Paludibaculum fermentans: one gene and its partner. The protein of the gene in region 2 interacts with the protein of the main gene of each other region in a pairwise test. Links are inferred from orthologs where the notes say so. Each region holds a gene or a part of one and is shown on either strand. Other genes may lie near its edges.

The links. The genes of interacting proteins can lie anywhere in the genome.
Region 1: the proteins of priA (region 2) and IRI77_RS30770 interact in binary tests that used the Escherichia coli proteins (3 or more experiments, as listed by UniProt). The link is inferred for Paludibaculum fermentans from one-to-one orthologs.

What each region holds. Positions count from the first base shown.
Region 1 is NZ_CP063849.1:7,760,577-7,766,966, reverse strand. Bases 2,648-5,572 are described here. They hold IRI77_RS30770 (single-stranded DNA-binding protein), read left to right. Parts: upstream 2,648-3,831; coding sequence 3,832-4,314; downstream 4,315-5,572. Other genes in these bases: IRI77_RS30765 (ABC transporter permease), read right to left, coding at 4,445-5,572; IRI77_RS30775 (acetyltransferase), read right to left, coding at 2,648-3,515. Also shown: IRI77_RS30785 (alpha/beta hydrolase fold domain-containing protein), read right to left, coding at 1-1,800; IRI77_RS30780 (class I SAM-dependent methyltransferase), read right to left, coding at 1,826-2,407; more of IRI77_RS30775, read right to left, coding at 2,388-2,647; more of IRI77_RS30765, read right to left, coding at 5,573-6,390. UniProt on the Escherichia coli protein: Plays an important role in DNA replication, recombination and repair. Binds to ssDNA and to an array of partner proteins to recruit them to their sites of action during DNA metabolism. Acts as a sliding platform that migrates on DNA via reptation.
Region 2 is NZ_CP063849.1:8,572,253-8,580,019, forward strand. The notes cover bases 2,400-5,451. They hold priA (primosomal protein N'), read right to left. Parts: upstream 5,110-5,451; coding sequence 2,689-5,109; downstream 2,400-2,688. Other genes in these bases: IRI77_RS34045 (GNAT family N-acetyltransferase), read right to left, coding at 2,400-2,692; IRI77_RS34055 (hypothetical protein), read left to right, coding at 5,163-5,451. Also shown: IRI77_RS34030 (ATP-binding protein), read left to right, coding at 1-193; IRI77_RS34035 (glycoside hydrolase family 172 protein), read right to left, coding at 238-1,446; IRI77_RS34040 (DUF4260 domain-containing protein), read left to right, coding at 1,548-1,946; more of IRI77_RS34045, read right to left, coding at 1,922-2,399; more of IRI77_RS34055, read left to right, coding at 5,452-5,549; IRI77_RS34060 (hypothetical protein), read right to left, coding at 5,741-6,568; IRI77_RS34065 (bifunctional heptose 7-phosphate kinase/heptose 1-phosphate adenyltransferase), read right to left, coding at 6,649-7,629; IRI77_RS34070 (DNA polymerase Y family protein), read left to right, coding at 7,759-7,767.

The DNA of each region.
Region 1 (6,390 bases), 810 kb from region 2 along the record:
GGTGGCGTAGTCCCACTGGCAATAGGTGACCAGGAAGGGCGGGAGGCCGGCCTGGATCTGTTTGACCGGGGAAGCGCCTTTCAGAAGTTCGGCATCACCGACGAAGGCGTTGGACGAGGCGGAGCCTTCCAGGCCGGTGACGTCATAGACACCGCTGAGGGCGAGCACGCCGAGGATGCTCTTCGCATCCAGATTGTGGGGGGCCAGGTATTTGGGGTTGGTCGCCAGCAGCGCCACCAGGTGGCCGCCGGCGGAGTGGCCGGCCGCGAGGATCTTCGCGGGATCGCCACCATGGGCTGCGACGTTTTTCACGGTCCAGGCGAAGGCGGCGGCAATGTCCTCAATGTGAGTGGGGTGCTTGTATTTGGGCGAGAGGCGGTAGCTGGGGACGACGACGACGTAGCCGGCCTTGGCGAAGAGATTGCCGAAGAAGGGGTACTGTTTGCGATCGCCGGATTTCCAGGCGCCGCCGTGGACAAAGAAGAGGACGGGCGCATTGGCGGGCAGGTCGCTCTTCTTATAGATGTCGAGTTGGAGCTTGGCGGCGTCCTCGGGCGCTCCGGTAGTGTACTGGATGTCCTTCTCAACGATGACACCCGCATCGAGGGCCATGCCGGGCAGGCCGATCTTGGTGGAGTCGGGCTTATCGGCGCGGATCGCATTGGTGTAGATCCAGGGGCGCTGTTCGCCGTCGACCTCCAGCCAGGCTTCGGCGCGGTAGGAGCCGCGGCCGGGCACGGTGAATGATACCTGAGTGCCCTGCTGCTCGGAGACCACCTTCCCGTCCTGGAAGAACTTCCAGTTGGCGGGAATGGGGGAGCGGGCGGTGAGGCGGGTGGTGCTGGCGAGCGGGACGGTGTCGCCCATCTCAAAGAGGCCCAGGTTGTTGGCGGCGGTGAAGGAGAAGCCGGCGGGGTCGCAGAGCCAGTCGTGCGAAACGTAGGCGCGGCCGGCGCGTAGGGAGTCGATCACGGACGCTTCGGAGAGTTCCCTCGCCAGGATGTGAGTGACCGTGTTGCGGAAGGCGACGGGGTAGGGATCGAGGACGAGCTTGCCGCCCGCGAATACTTGATTCTGGTGGGCGTCGTTGGCGGCGATGCCGGTGAAGGGGCGGGTGGCGCTGATGCTGTCCCAGCGGGCGAAGATCTCGGGCCAGTAGTCGCAGCCGGAGGCGAAGGCCTCGTCGGGGTACTGGCGGAAGAGGGCGGACAGTTCCTGCACCTTGGCGGGCACGGCGAGGGCTGCTTTCAGGTAGGCGATGAAGTCGGTGTCGTCCTCGGCGTCGGCGTGGCGGTTGTAGATCTCCATGCCGTCCCAGCCGTCGGGCGAGGCAGTGAGTTCGCCTTCGGGGTGGGAGTGGAACCGGACTCCGGGAGCGGGCGTGGGATAGACGAGTTCGTGCTTGCCGCCGTTTTCAGCTCCGGCCAGGAACAGGACACCGTCGCGGAGGCCGCGCCAGGTATCGGGTTTGGGTCCGTTGTGGTCGCTGAACATCACGACGCGGATGCCGGTCTGTTTCGCGGCAGCCAGCACTTCGGCGCGCTTCCCAAGAGTGTGGGGCGCATCCTCGGCATGGACGTGGAGGACGGCGGGGAAATCCTGATAGACACCGACGGGCGGGCCGGGCTTGCGAGCCGCGGCGAATTGCGTGCGGGCGGCGTGGACGGCAGCCAGACGCTCAGGAGCGAGGCGCTCCACCGTGGTGTACTTGCGGCCGGGCTTGAGTGCGGCCTGGCCGCTGAGGGCGCTGCCGGAAAATCCTCCTACGAGAAGGAGCAGCAGCGCGGAACGAAAGCTCATGAATGGAGGATAGCGCGAGCGGCGGTCACTTCTGTGGGAGGTCGTACAGATAGATGGTGTAGGGGTGGCGGTGCACCTCTACTTTTTCCACCTTCGAGGGCTTCCAGCCCTTGATTTTGAACTCCAGGGAAACGACTCGGGACCCGGGCCTGAGCTCCTTTTCGAGCTTGGGGCGCAGTTGTTCGTTGGCATCGGTCATGAGGTAAAGCGAGACGACGTTGGCGGAGGCCACATCGACGCTCATCATGTCACCCTCGATGACTTTGACCTGATCCTGCAGCCCCTGGGAATCAGCGGACTGCTGGACCTTTCTCACGAGCGTGGGCGAGAGTTCGACGCCGACCGCCTTGGCTCCGAAGGTGCGGGCGGCGGAGAAGAGAATGCGGCCATCCCCGCAGCCGAGGTCGAAGAGGGTCTCGCCGTTCTTCAGCCGGGCGAGCTCCAGCATCTTTTCGACGATGGGCTGGGGGGAAGTGACGTACGGAGCCAACTTCTTGGGCTCCATGGCCTTAGGCGGCAACTGCAGGGCGAACGCCGACTGCACTGCCAACGCGGCCAGGACAACGGGCCAAACCCGTTTCCACGATTTAATGTAAAGCTGCCTCATTGAGACCCCTGGACGACGACGCGGTATGAGCACTCTTCCCTGCTTTGAATTTTACTATCTTCCCCACCATTTCAGTGACCGCGAACCAGAGGTCGCGCGGACGGCTGATGGTGAATTCCGTACCCTTGAAATACCTGATGGCCTGGCCGATGCTGTCGCGCCAGGGCGTCAGATGCGGATACAGGTTGTAGTTCATGTAGAACACGGGGTAAGCCGGATCCACGACTTTCAAGGTGTCGGCGGGGACGTTTTCGGCCAGCATCACTTTGGGGCCAGCAAAAATCAGGGCATCCGGGGATGACCCTTCATTCTTGAACTCAGTCCGGATGAGATCGCCCAGAAACTCGGTTTCGCTGTTTTTTTGCTGCAGCTTCGCCAGGTTGACCCGGCCCAGTTGCAGACCTTTCAACGCCTCGCCGATGGCAGGGAAGTCGATGTGATCGGTCGAGTCCTGACGGTACAGCACTCGCTGTTCCTGTAAATTGAAGGCGACAATCGAAAACTTGGCGATATGCGGATCGCGCTGGATGCTGCGCAAAATCGATACCAGAGCAGTGGTATCGGCCGGCTGGAGCGTGGAAGCGGTAGAGTTCTGGGGCGCAAAGTTGACCAGCACCTTGACCGAAACAAGAGCTTCGGCGCCCGAGCGGTCGACAGGCGGTTCATCGAGGAACTCTTCCTTGTCGCTGGCCGCTATCTCATTGGCGGCCATGCTCATGGAGAGGGCCTTGTCCTTGACCGGCAGAGCGGCCTCGGACTCCCAGAAACTGGCGCACACGCGTTCCGAACGGTCGCGCATCAGCCAGTCGACCTGGTATTTCCCTTCTCCGATGTCGAAGGTTCCCTGCAAGTAAGCGTCCCCTTTGGCGTCCGCATCCACGGACGGCACCCGAATCTTCTGTGAGAAGTACACGGGCTCTTCCTTCTTCTCGTTGGACGTGACACGGAAGAGGATGGTTAACAGGTTTTCCGAGCCGGAGAGTTCCTTCAGTGGAACGGAGATATCGAAGCCTGAATGGAACTTCAGGTCGAAACCGAGAACCGGTTTCGCGGGGGTCACGATGCAGGGGAGATCCTTGCGCGTCTCGCGTGCTTCCAGCACCGCCATGTCGCTGCCGACCAGGCTTGGTCCGCCGTTGGCTCCCTTCATCACTGCCTGCGCGTGCAGACCGGAAGGCAACCACAGAAAGACTCCTATCGCCCCAAGGGCGAGCCGTGTTCGACAGCCACTTTGCGTAATGCGCATGGCCCCGCCGTCCCCTATTAGATTCTAAGCCCGAAAGACCACCGGCACGCCCGGGCGGCAGGTCCCGCGAACCATAAGATATAGATCGAATGATGACGCGTTTGGCTTCAGAGTTCAACCGCTCAATTCTCTTCGCCACAGCGGATTAGGCGGTTTTGTTGTGGTACCCTGCGTGAGTATGGCTAGCCGCAGTGTAAATAAGGTGATTCTGATTGGCCATCTGGGCAAGGACGCGGAGACCCGCTTCACCACGAGTGGAGTGTCGATGTCGCGTTTCACCCTGGCTACGAACCGCCGGGTGAAAGACAATCAGACGGGTGAATGGAAAGACGAGACCGACTGGCATAACGTGGTGGCGTGGCGCCAGGAGAACTTGGCACAGTACCTGACCAAGGGCAAACAGATCTACGTGGAAGGCCGCCTGCAGACGCGGAGCTACGAGGATAAGGACGGGGTCAAGAAGTACTCGACGGAAGTCGTGGCGGAAGAGATCTTCCTGCTGGGCGGCCGTGGAGAAGGGCCCAGCGGCGGCGATTCCTGGAGCGACGCTCCGGCGCAACGCGGACCGGTTTCCCAGCCGAGGCCGCGCACCGCTCCGGCGGCTGCACCCGCCAGCGAGCCGGATTTCGGCGGCATCTCGGACGACGACGTTCCGTTCTAAACCGCGCCACGGCGCACAGTCACAGAAGAGATCCTGAGCGGGTAATGCGCCCGCCCGGGATCTTTTCTTTTGCGATGGGCAGCCCCGCCCTAAGCACTTGACCTGGCTCGATATACGTGCGGCCCCGAGGCTAGTCCGTGCGGAGCGCGGCCATGGGATCGAGCCGCGACGCGCGGCGTGCCGGCCAGTAGCCCGCCATGACCACCGCGGCCAGGGCGACCGCGGCCACGGCGATCAGGGTGAGCGGATCGCTGGGCTTGACCCCGAACAGCAGGGACGCGAGGTAGCGGGTCAAGGCCGAGGCGGCCGCCCACCCGATGGCGAGACCCAGCACGGCGGTGGCAAGGGCCTCCCCCAGAATCATCCTGAGTAGATCCTGCCCGCTGGCGCCAACCGCCAGCCGCACTCCAAACTCGCGGGTGCGCTGCGCCACCCGATAGGACATCACCCCGAAGATCCCGCTGGCGGCGAGGGCCAGCCCGATGACGGCGAAGATGGTCATCAGGGTGGTGTCAAAGCGCTGCGGGGCGATGAACTCGGCGAGATTCTCGTCGAGCAGGCTGACAGCGACGAGCGGCTGATCCTTGTCCACCGACGCGACGGCGCGCTGGAGGGCGGGCAGCAGGTGCTCCGGGTTGCCGGCCGTGCGGACGACCAGGGCTCCCGGCTGGATCGTGGTCGAGCGAAACTGCTGATAAGGCACGTACATCTCCAGCATGCCTTCCCGCAGCGGGCCGATGTGGCGGGTATCCTTCACGATGCCGACGATCGTCAGCCACGGCAGGCTGTTGTCTTTGCTGGCGGCGCGGATCTGCTTCCCAAGAGGATTCTCGCCAGGGAAGAGTTGCCGGAACAGTTTCTCGTTCACGAGAACCACGGGCGCCGAGCCTTCCGTGTCGTTGGGGGCGAAGTTGCGTCCGCGCGCCAGGGAGATGCCGAGGGTCGAAAGGTAGGCGGCATCCGAACAGCGGATGGCAATGTCGAGGCGCTCGCCGGGCTCCTCAGTGCGTCCAAACACCTCAAGCGTGCCTCCGGCGGAGCCGCGCATGGGGATGCCTTTGGTGACCGTCGCCGCCAGCACGCCGGGCGTCGCGCGGACGCGTTCCAGGACATCGGTGAGGAATCCGGCGTACTGCCTGGGACTGGAATAGTGCGAGGGCGGCAGGGCGAAGTTCGCAGAGAGGACATGTTCTGTGCGGAAACCGAGGTCTACGGCCAGGATCGCCTGGAAGCTGCGGAGCAGCAGTCCGGCTCCGATGAGCAGCACGAAGGCGAGGGCGATCTCGGCGGCGATCTGGGCGTTGCCGAGAATCCGGCGGCCGCGGCTGCTGATGGATTCGCGCAGGCTGGCGCGCGACAGGGTGAAAGCCGGGGCCAGGCCGAAGAGGAGTCCGGTGACGACGGAGACCGCGGCGCTGAAGGCGAGGACGCGCCAGTCGAGGCGGGCTTCGTTGAGCCGCGGCAGGACGTTGTGAGCGAGAGCGACCATGGCGTCGAGGCTCCAGTAGGCCAGCAACAGTCCGCCCAGGCCCCCGAGAAGAGCCAACAGAAGCGATTGGGCCAAAAGGTGAGCGATGAGCCGGGCGCGGCCGGCGCCCAGGGCGGCCCGGATGGCGATCTCACGGCGCTGTCCGGCGGCCCGGGCGGTGAGCAGGGTCGCCACATTGAGGCAGGCAATGAGCAGCAGGAACCCGACCGCGCCCATCAGGGAGAAGAGCGCCTTGTTGGGTTTCCCGGAGACCTGGTCCTTGAGGGGGAGTAGCTGAATGCCCCAGCCTTTCATGGCGGGGATGGCGTCGGCGGTTTGCCGGGCTTCGGCGTCGAGCACCTGCTGCGCCGCCCCGGGGGTCCTGCCCGGCGCCAGACGGGCGATGACCATGAGGGAGTGTTCGGTACGGCTGGTGGCGCGCGCGGCATCGAGCCGCAGCGGCATCCAGACATCCACGCGGTCACTGACCGAGACCGGCGGCAGGAATCCATCGGGCATGACGCCCACGACACGGCAAGGCTGCCCGTCTGAAAACACAGACTTGCCGATCACCGCCGGATCGCCGCCCAGCCAATTCCGCCAGAATC
Region 2 (7,767 bases):
CTCACTACGGCGGCAGCATGGCGGTGCGGGCCTTGGCCTGGCGATCTGCTCGAAGCTCGTGGAACTGATGGGCGGGACCATTACGCTGGATTCCACCCCTCAAACGGGTTCAACGTTCCGATTCAGTGCGAAGCTCCGCCGGGTGGCCAGCGGAGCGGCGGAAGCGTCCGTCCAGATGCCGATCTCCGCCTGAGTCGGCCCCACTTTGAAATCACCTCGCCAAGCGGGCGCGGGTGCTCACTTCGCCTCTGGCGGCGACGGAAGCGCGGCCGTACGCTGCGCCACGGGGGCCAGCGGCGGCAGACCATTCTCGGCGGCATTCAGATAGAACAGGGCCACGGCGCTGACGTCCTGGCGCTGGTACATGTTCACCCAACTGTCCGCTGGCGCCGGATCCGCGGCGAGGATATAGCCGTCAGGCTTATCCATCAAGGGGACGAGTTCGCCGCCCACATCGATGCTCACCGGCCGGATGGCCGCGCCGCGTTCGAGCAACTTCACCACATTCGCCTTGCTGTCGCCGCCCATCTGCTGGAGTGTAACGCGCAGGCCGGTGTGGAAGTAGACGGGATCGGGCACATGGTAACGGTAGAACGCATACTGCCGGGTTTCCTTGTCACCGACGGTGCTGCCCATGAAGCGGGTCTGGTAGAGCCCCTGGCCCCAGCCGGTGCCGATGTAGTCCTCCGTGCCGGTTCCGGCGATGGTGGGCTGGGCCGTGTCGCCATCCAGGAACATCTTGACCTCGCCCTCGCCCCACCAGCCGGTGAGATCGGGAGCGGCGATCACGCCGACATGTGTGCCGAGGAAGCGGCCCTCGCCCTTCACCTGCGGCAGGATTTCGAAGTCGTGGCCGAGCTGCGTGGGCTGCTCGCGGCGCCAGATGGCGTGGAAGTAGAGAGCCTCCGGATCGGGTTTCGCCGTGGCGAGGAAATCGACGTCGTAGAAGAGATGCTTCACCAGGTGGCCCGATTCGTTGGTGAGTGTAATGCGGGCGCCGGTGCGGAACGGCATGGGTATATAGCAGTTGAACGAGCGGCCCTCGGGGTTGACGAAGAACTCATTCTCCAATTTGACGGCGCGGCCATGGATGGCTCCGAAGAAGTCTCCGAAGGGGACCGAGACGGCCGGGGTCTTGGCGCCATCCCAGTACATTTCCAGCTTCAGGGTGCGCAGCGTGGCGGGATCGCGATCGGAGATGGTGATCCAGATGCGGCGGACGCTGCCGCTGCCCTGGACGTCGAGCAGGGTCTTGGTTTCTCCGGCGGCCAGCGGCTGAAACGGCCGGCCTTTGGCGCCCTTGTTCTCGAGGCCGGCCTGACCCTTGGCCGCTTTGGGGTTTTCGAAGGTAGCCCAGCGCGTCTGAGCGGCGGGCTGCCTGCGATAGAGTTCCTGGGCCTGGCTGGTGAACGACAGGACGATCATTACGGCAGCAAGGGGTTTCATGCGAACGCAAGTGTACCACTGCTGTTTTGCAGGCGGCCAAGCAGGCAGCGTGACGCCGAAGTCCTGAATCGTCCGCCGCTTCCGGATAATCCTACGAGACTGTGACCCCTCGACCACTCCTGCACCTGGAAGGCGCCGCCGTGTTTGCGTTCAGCCTCTTCGCCTATCACTCGAATCACGGCAGTTGGAGCCTGTTCGCGCTGCTCTTTCTGGCACCCGATCTCTCGATGCTCGGCTATCTGGCCAACGCCCGGACCGGAGCCTCTGCCTACAATGCGTTCCACACCTATGTGGGTCCCCTGCTGCTGCTTTTGTACTCCATTGGGGCCGGCCGGCCCATGCTCTTGCCGTTGGCATTCATCTGGCTCGCGCATCTCGGCTTTGACCGGATGCTGGGTTACGGGCTGAAGTATCCGACTCACTTCAAGGACACGCACCTGAGCCCGGACCGGCACACATTCAACACGACCGTACTTCAGGCTGTGGCGAAGACGGAGTAGCGGGTGGTGCGGCGGAAGCCGAGGCGGCGGTAGAGGTCGAGTCCGGCGGGGGAGGACTGCAGGACCAGTGGGCCGCGCACACCGCGCTGCCGCATGTCGGCGACGGCGTGGCGCATGACGGCTTCCCCCATGCCGCGTCCGCGCCAGGAGGGCAAGGTGGCTACCGAGTAGATGCCCAGGGCTCCGGCGGCCTCGATGACGGCGGTGCTGGTGACGGCATAGCCGTCGAAGTAGCCGAGCCAGATCTCCAGCGGCGCATGCCAGGGCTCGCCCGATTCATAGATCCGCTGCGAAATGGCGGTGGGAATGTGGAAGCACTGCGAGACGACGCGGGAGAAGTCGGAGCGGGTGGTGCGATCCTCTACTTTGCGGTACTCCAGTGGGGGCAGTTCGCGACGTGGAGCGGGCATCTCGTCCGTCTCCATGCCCGGCGATTCGGCGATGCAGATGAGGCCGGCGTTCTCGAAGGTCTTCAGGACGCGGCGGGCCGTGCGGGCGCCGAGAAAGTCCTCGCAAACCCAGAATGACCACTGGCGCTGCTTCGCGGCGTAGTGCGCCTCGGCGATGCGGATGCGGCGCTCCATCTCGCCTTCCAGATCGGAGACGGGATCCGTCAGCAGGGCGATGTTGAAGACGGAGTAAGTCACGGGAGAGGTGATGAGTTTCACGCCTCCGCGCATCTCCCACGGACCGTAGAAAGAGAGAGAGGCGGACAGGTTGCCCGCGTTGCGTTCCCAGCCTCTCATAGAAGACTCATCGGGTCGACATCCACCACCAGCGCCGTGGCCGGCCACTTGTCGTCCAGGGCGTGCTGGCGCAGGCACTTCAACAGCTCATTCAGTTTGGGACGCGAGATGGCTTTGATCAAGGTCTGATAGCGGAATTCGTTCTTGAGGCGCGGGACGGGCGCCTCGGCCGGGCCGAGCACCTTGATCCCCTCTTCCGGCATGCCCAGCAGGTTGGCGATCTGGCCGCTCATGCGCAGGGCGTCCTCCTGCTTCTCCGCGCGCACGACGATGTTGGCCATGGCGCAGAAGGGCGGGTAGCGCATGAGGCGGCGGAACTGCAGCTCCTTCTCATAGAACTTGCCGAAATCCTGTTCGGCGGCGCAGCGGATGGCGTAGTGATCCGGATTGATGGTCTGGATCAGGACCGTGCCGGGCAGCGAGTGGCGGCCGGCGCGGCCCGCGACCTGGGTGAGCAGTTGGAAGGCCCGTTCAGCGGAGCGGAAGTCGGGCATGGCCAGCCCGATATCGCCGGACACGACGCCCACGAGCGTGACGTTCGGGATGTCGTGGCCCTTGGCAATCATTTGCGTCCCGACGAGGATATCGTAATTGCCCTCCCGAAATCCGCCGAGGATTTGCTCATAACGATTTTTTCCGGTGACCGTATCGCGATCGAGGCGGGCAATGCGGGCGCGCGGCAGGTGGCGGTGGAGCTCGTCCTCGACCTTCTCACTGCCGCTGCCCAGAAAGTAGATGTGCTCGCTGCCGCAATGAGGGCAGACCTGCGGCACCCGCTGGGCGAAGTTGCAGTAGTGGCACAGCAGGCGGTTGTCGCGGCGATGGAAGGTGAGGGCGACGGCGCAGTTGACACACTGGACGCGTTCTCCGCACGAGCGGCAGGCGACCGAGGCCGAGAAGCCGCGCCGGTTCATCAGCAGCACCGTCTGCTCGCCGCTCTCGATCTTGGCGCCGATGGCTTCGATCAGTTTGCGGGAGAAGAGGCCGTTCTGGCGGGTCTCCAGGAACTCCTCGCGCATGTCGATGAGTTCGACCGTGGGCATGGGGCGGTCGCCGACGCGGACCGGCAGTTCCAGCAGGCGGCTCTTGCCGCGCTCGACGTTGTAGCGGCTCTCCAGGCTGGGCGTGGCGGAGCCGAGCACCACCACCGCCTTGGCTTCACGGGCGCGGACGATGGCGACGTCGCGGCCGTTGTAGCGCGGCGTCTCTTCCTGTTTGTAGCTCTGGTCGTGCTCTTCGTCGACGATAATCAGGCCCAGGTTGGCGACGGGGGCGAAGACGGCGGAACGGGTGCCGACCCCAACCTTGGCCAGGCCGCTGCGCAGGCGGCGCCACTGCTCGGCGCGTTCACTGTCGTTGAAGGCGGAGTGGAGGATGGCGACCTGGTCGCCGAAGCGCGAGTGGAACTGGCCCGCCATGGCGGGGGTGAGGGCAATTTCGGGGACCAGGAGGAGGGCTCCGCGGTCGAGCTGGAGGGCGGCCTCGATGGCGCTGAGGTAGACCTCGGTTTTGCCTGAGCCGGTGACGCCGCGCAGGAGGAACGTCTGGTAGTGGTGGGCGTCCAGCGCCTTGCGGATCTCGTCGTAGGCGGCCTGCTGCTCGGGGTTCAGGTCGTGGCGGGGCTTTGCCCAGGAGGTGTCGGCGGTGAGGGCCTCGGGCTTGAGAATCAACAGGTTGCGGCGAGCCATGGCGCGCGCAGCCTGGGAGGCGCCCTTGACCAGGAGCTCCAGTTCCTCCAGATTGTGGGTGCCGGGGTGGAGTTCGAGATAGGCGACGAGTTCGCGTTCCTGCTTGGTGAGTTTGACCTCGGCCGGGCGTCCCTGGAATTCGACACGCAGGCGGGCGGCGGGGGCGCGCATGGGGTCGCGTTCGGCCAGGTTCTGCTCGAGTTCGATCAGCCCTTTCTTCTCCAGGCTTTTCAGGAGCTTTTTGGCTCCGGGGAACTTGCGCTCGAGGGTGGTTTCCGAGAGGGCACGCTGTTCCAGCAGGCGCAAGAGGTCGACGGCGGTGTCGTTGCCGGGTTCGCCGATGAGGAGTTGCCGGATGACGGAGTGGCCTTTGTCGGTGAGGGCCCAGACGCGGGTGCGGCGGACCTCGCCGGTGAGCGGAGCCATGCTGCGCAGGACCTCGCCCAGGGGAGCGCAATAGTAGTCGGCTACCCACCGGCCGAGGGCCAGAAGTTTCTCTTCCAGAACGGGTTCCGCGTCGAGTAGGCGCAGGGCTTCCTTGGCGGTGACGGAGGGCGGATCGTTATGGGCGCGGAGGATCACGCCGGTGAGTTTGCGGGAGCCGAAGGGTACGATGATGCGGCACCCGGGCGCTACGCGATGGCGCAGCGTTTCGGGCAAACGATAGGTAAAAGGCCGATCGATAGGAACGGGCAGGCTGACGTCGATGTATTCAAAAAAGGTCGGCACGCAGTAACCTTTGGCACGGGCAACGGCTCTTTCATTGTTGCAGGAGCTGTTCCATGAAAACTTTCATCACTCTTTTTGTGTGTGTTCTGATGCTTGCGGGCGTTGCCCTGGCAGCCGCCATCGACGGCCAGTGGGTTTCCGAGCGCAAGATGAATCGTAATGGCGAAGAGATGACCATTACGCAAACGTTTGACCTGAAGTCCGACGGAGCCAAGCTGACGGGCAGCATCGCCATGAAGATGGGCGACAACGAGCCCCGTACCAGCGAAATCAAGGACGGCAAGATCGACGGCAACAAGTTCTCGTTCACCGTGGTGATGACCACGCCGAACGGTGAGATGAAGACGGCCTATGAGGGCACGGTCGAAGGCGACAGCCTGAAGGGCACCGCAGCGCGCGAAGGCGGCCAGGCTCGTCCGTTCGAAGCGAAGAAGAAGTAGTCCGGGCAGCGAAAGTTTCGCAAACAGAAGCGGCGCACCGGCCTGAGGGCTGGGGCGCCGCTTTTCTGCGTTGGAGGGGCGAGTTGGCCGCACCAATCCATGCCGGTTCTCCCGGTTCCGCCGTATTGCCCAGGGCGCATGAACCGGGGAAACAAACTGCCGCCGGATCCGCGGGGTGCTCCTGCCGCCCACTATCGTTTTCGCTCTATTGCTCGTTTCTCTGCGGCTGCTGGTGGCTTGGCGGTCACGGCCTGAGATTCGACAGGGTTCACCACGAGGCGCAGCAGGCGATCCTGCTCCGCATATGCTGGGATATAGACTGGCCGGAACGTCTTCTTCAGGACTCCCGATGCGTCGTAGGCAGTCACCCGATAGTATCGATCCCGGGTCGTAGCCGCCTTGTCGGGATCGAAGAGTCTGGGGATCCCTCTGCTCTCGTCGTCGAAGTTGGATGGTTTGTTCCCGAATGGGAAGATCTCATCCCAGGGACCGCTGGCGGAATTCGATCGATATATACGCAGCCTTCGAATGCCGGTCTGCGTGATCGCGACGATAACCGAGTTGATGTTTCCATCATTTGAGCCGTCGAGATCGTTGTCCGAATTTATCTCTGTTGTGACGGACACCCAGAACGGGGCGGCCTTGGAGTCGAGTGGCGAAAGCGGCGGCGGCAGTTCGACGTGGGCCTGGAAATAGTAGACGCCGATCTTGTCGATGGGGAGGGTCATTTGCAGCGTGTGGCTGCCGTCGTGCGCGGCAGCATCACCGTTCAGGCCATCGTCGTGCATGGCGCCGAGCGTGGAGAGGGTTTTGCCCGCTTCATCGGACAATCGAAGGACGACGGATCGAGGTGGTGACTCGGATTTGACCCGGGCCACGATTCTGGTGGATGCCCGGCCTGCGTTGCGAGGCGCGCTATCGGGGCTGATGGTAAGGTCCACACTCGCGGGCTGCCCTAAAAGGGAAACAGCCATCAAAAATATCGGTACGGAAAAGCGAGATAAAGCCACTGCGCGCATCGTAGATAAAATTGTCACGTGCGTCAATGGTACGAAGCGTATACTCCGTGGTTTCGTGGGGGGGCGGGGAAGAACCTGCGCTATTCCCCGTGGATTTCCCGCACACTCTCTTCCAATTCCCGCGGATTGACCGTGGCCGTGCCCAGTTTGCCGACCGCGACTCCGCTGGCGTGGTTGGCCAGTTCGGCGGCTTCCGCGGGCGAGGCTCCGGCGGCGAGGCCCAGTGTGAAGACGGCGATGGCGGTGTCTCCGGCTCCGGAGACGTCGAAGACTTCGCGGGCCCGGGTGGGGGTGTGATAGACCGCTTCGCCCTGATGGAGCAGCAGCATGCCCTGCTCGCCCATGGTGAGCAGGACCATCTCCGTACCCCAGCGCCGCAGCAGTTCAGTTCCTGCCGCCTCCGGCTCCGCTTCGTCTCCTAACCCCGACGCCGCGCGGGCCTCCTTCAGGTTCGGCTTCACGGCTGTGACGCCCTGCCACGGCAGCGGATTCTTCGGGCTGGGATCGACAGTGATGATCTTGCCCTTGGCAAGACGGCACAAGCCCTGGGCGACCTCGGGCGTGAGGAAGCCCTTGGCATAGTCGGAGAGCAGCAGGGCGTCGCAGCGGCTGAGGGCGTCTTCCAGGCGGGCGAGCAGGTCGCGGGCCTGGCGTTCGTCGGGCTTGAGGCGCGATTCGCGGTCGATGCGGACCACCTGCTGATGGCGGGCGACGACGCGTGTTTTGACGATGGTGCGGCGGTTCGGGTCTTCCAGGATGCAGGTGGAGTCGATGCCGGCGTCGCGCAGGAGGCCGGTGAGGCGTTCGCCTGCGGGATCGGCTCCGGTGAGTCCGGCGACGCTGACGCCCGGGGTGAACTCGCGTAGGTTGCGGGCGACGTTGGCGGCTCCGCCGGCGTAAAAGGACTCGCCGGTGACCTCGACGACGGGCACGGGCGCCTCGGGCGAGATGCGGGCGACATTGCCCCAGACGAACTCATCCAGCATCAGGTCCCCGGCGACCAGGACCCGGAGATCCGCGAAACGGCGGATCAATTCATTAGCGCGGCGGGCGTTCAACATCCAGATTCCAGTATCCTATGCAGGCAGAATCAGTATCCTATGCAGGCAGAATCCAGTTGCTCTGCAGGCGGTGCACACGGGCCTTGCGCGGGCCCTGGTTTAGTGTAAGAATTTACACTGAAAGCCAACATGCGCACC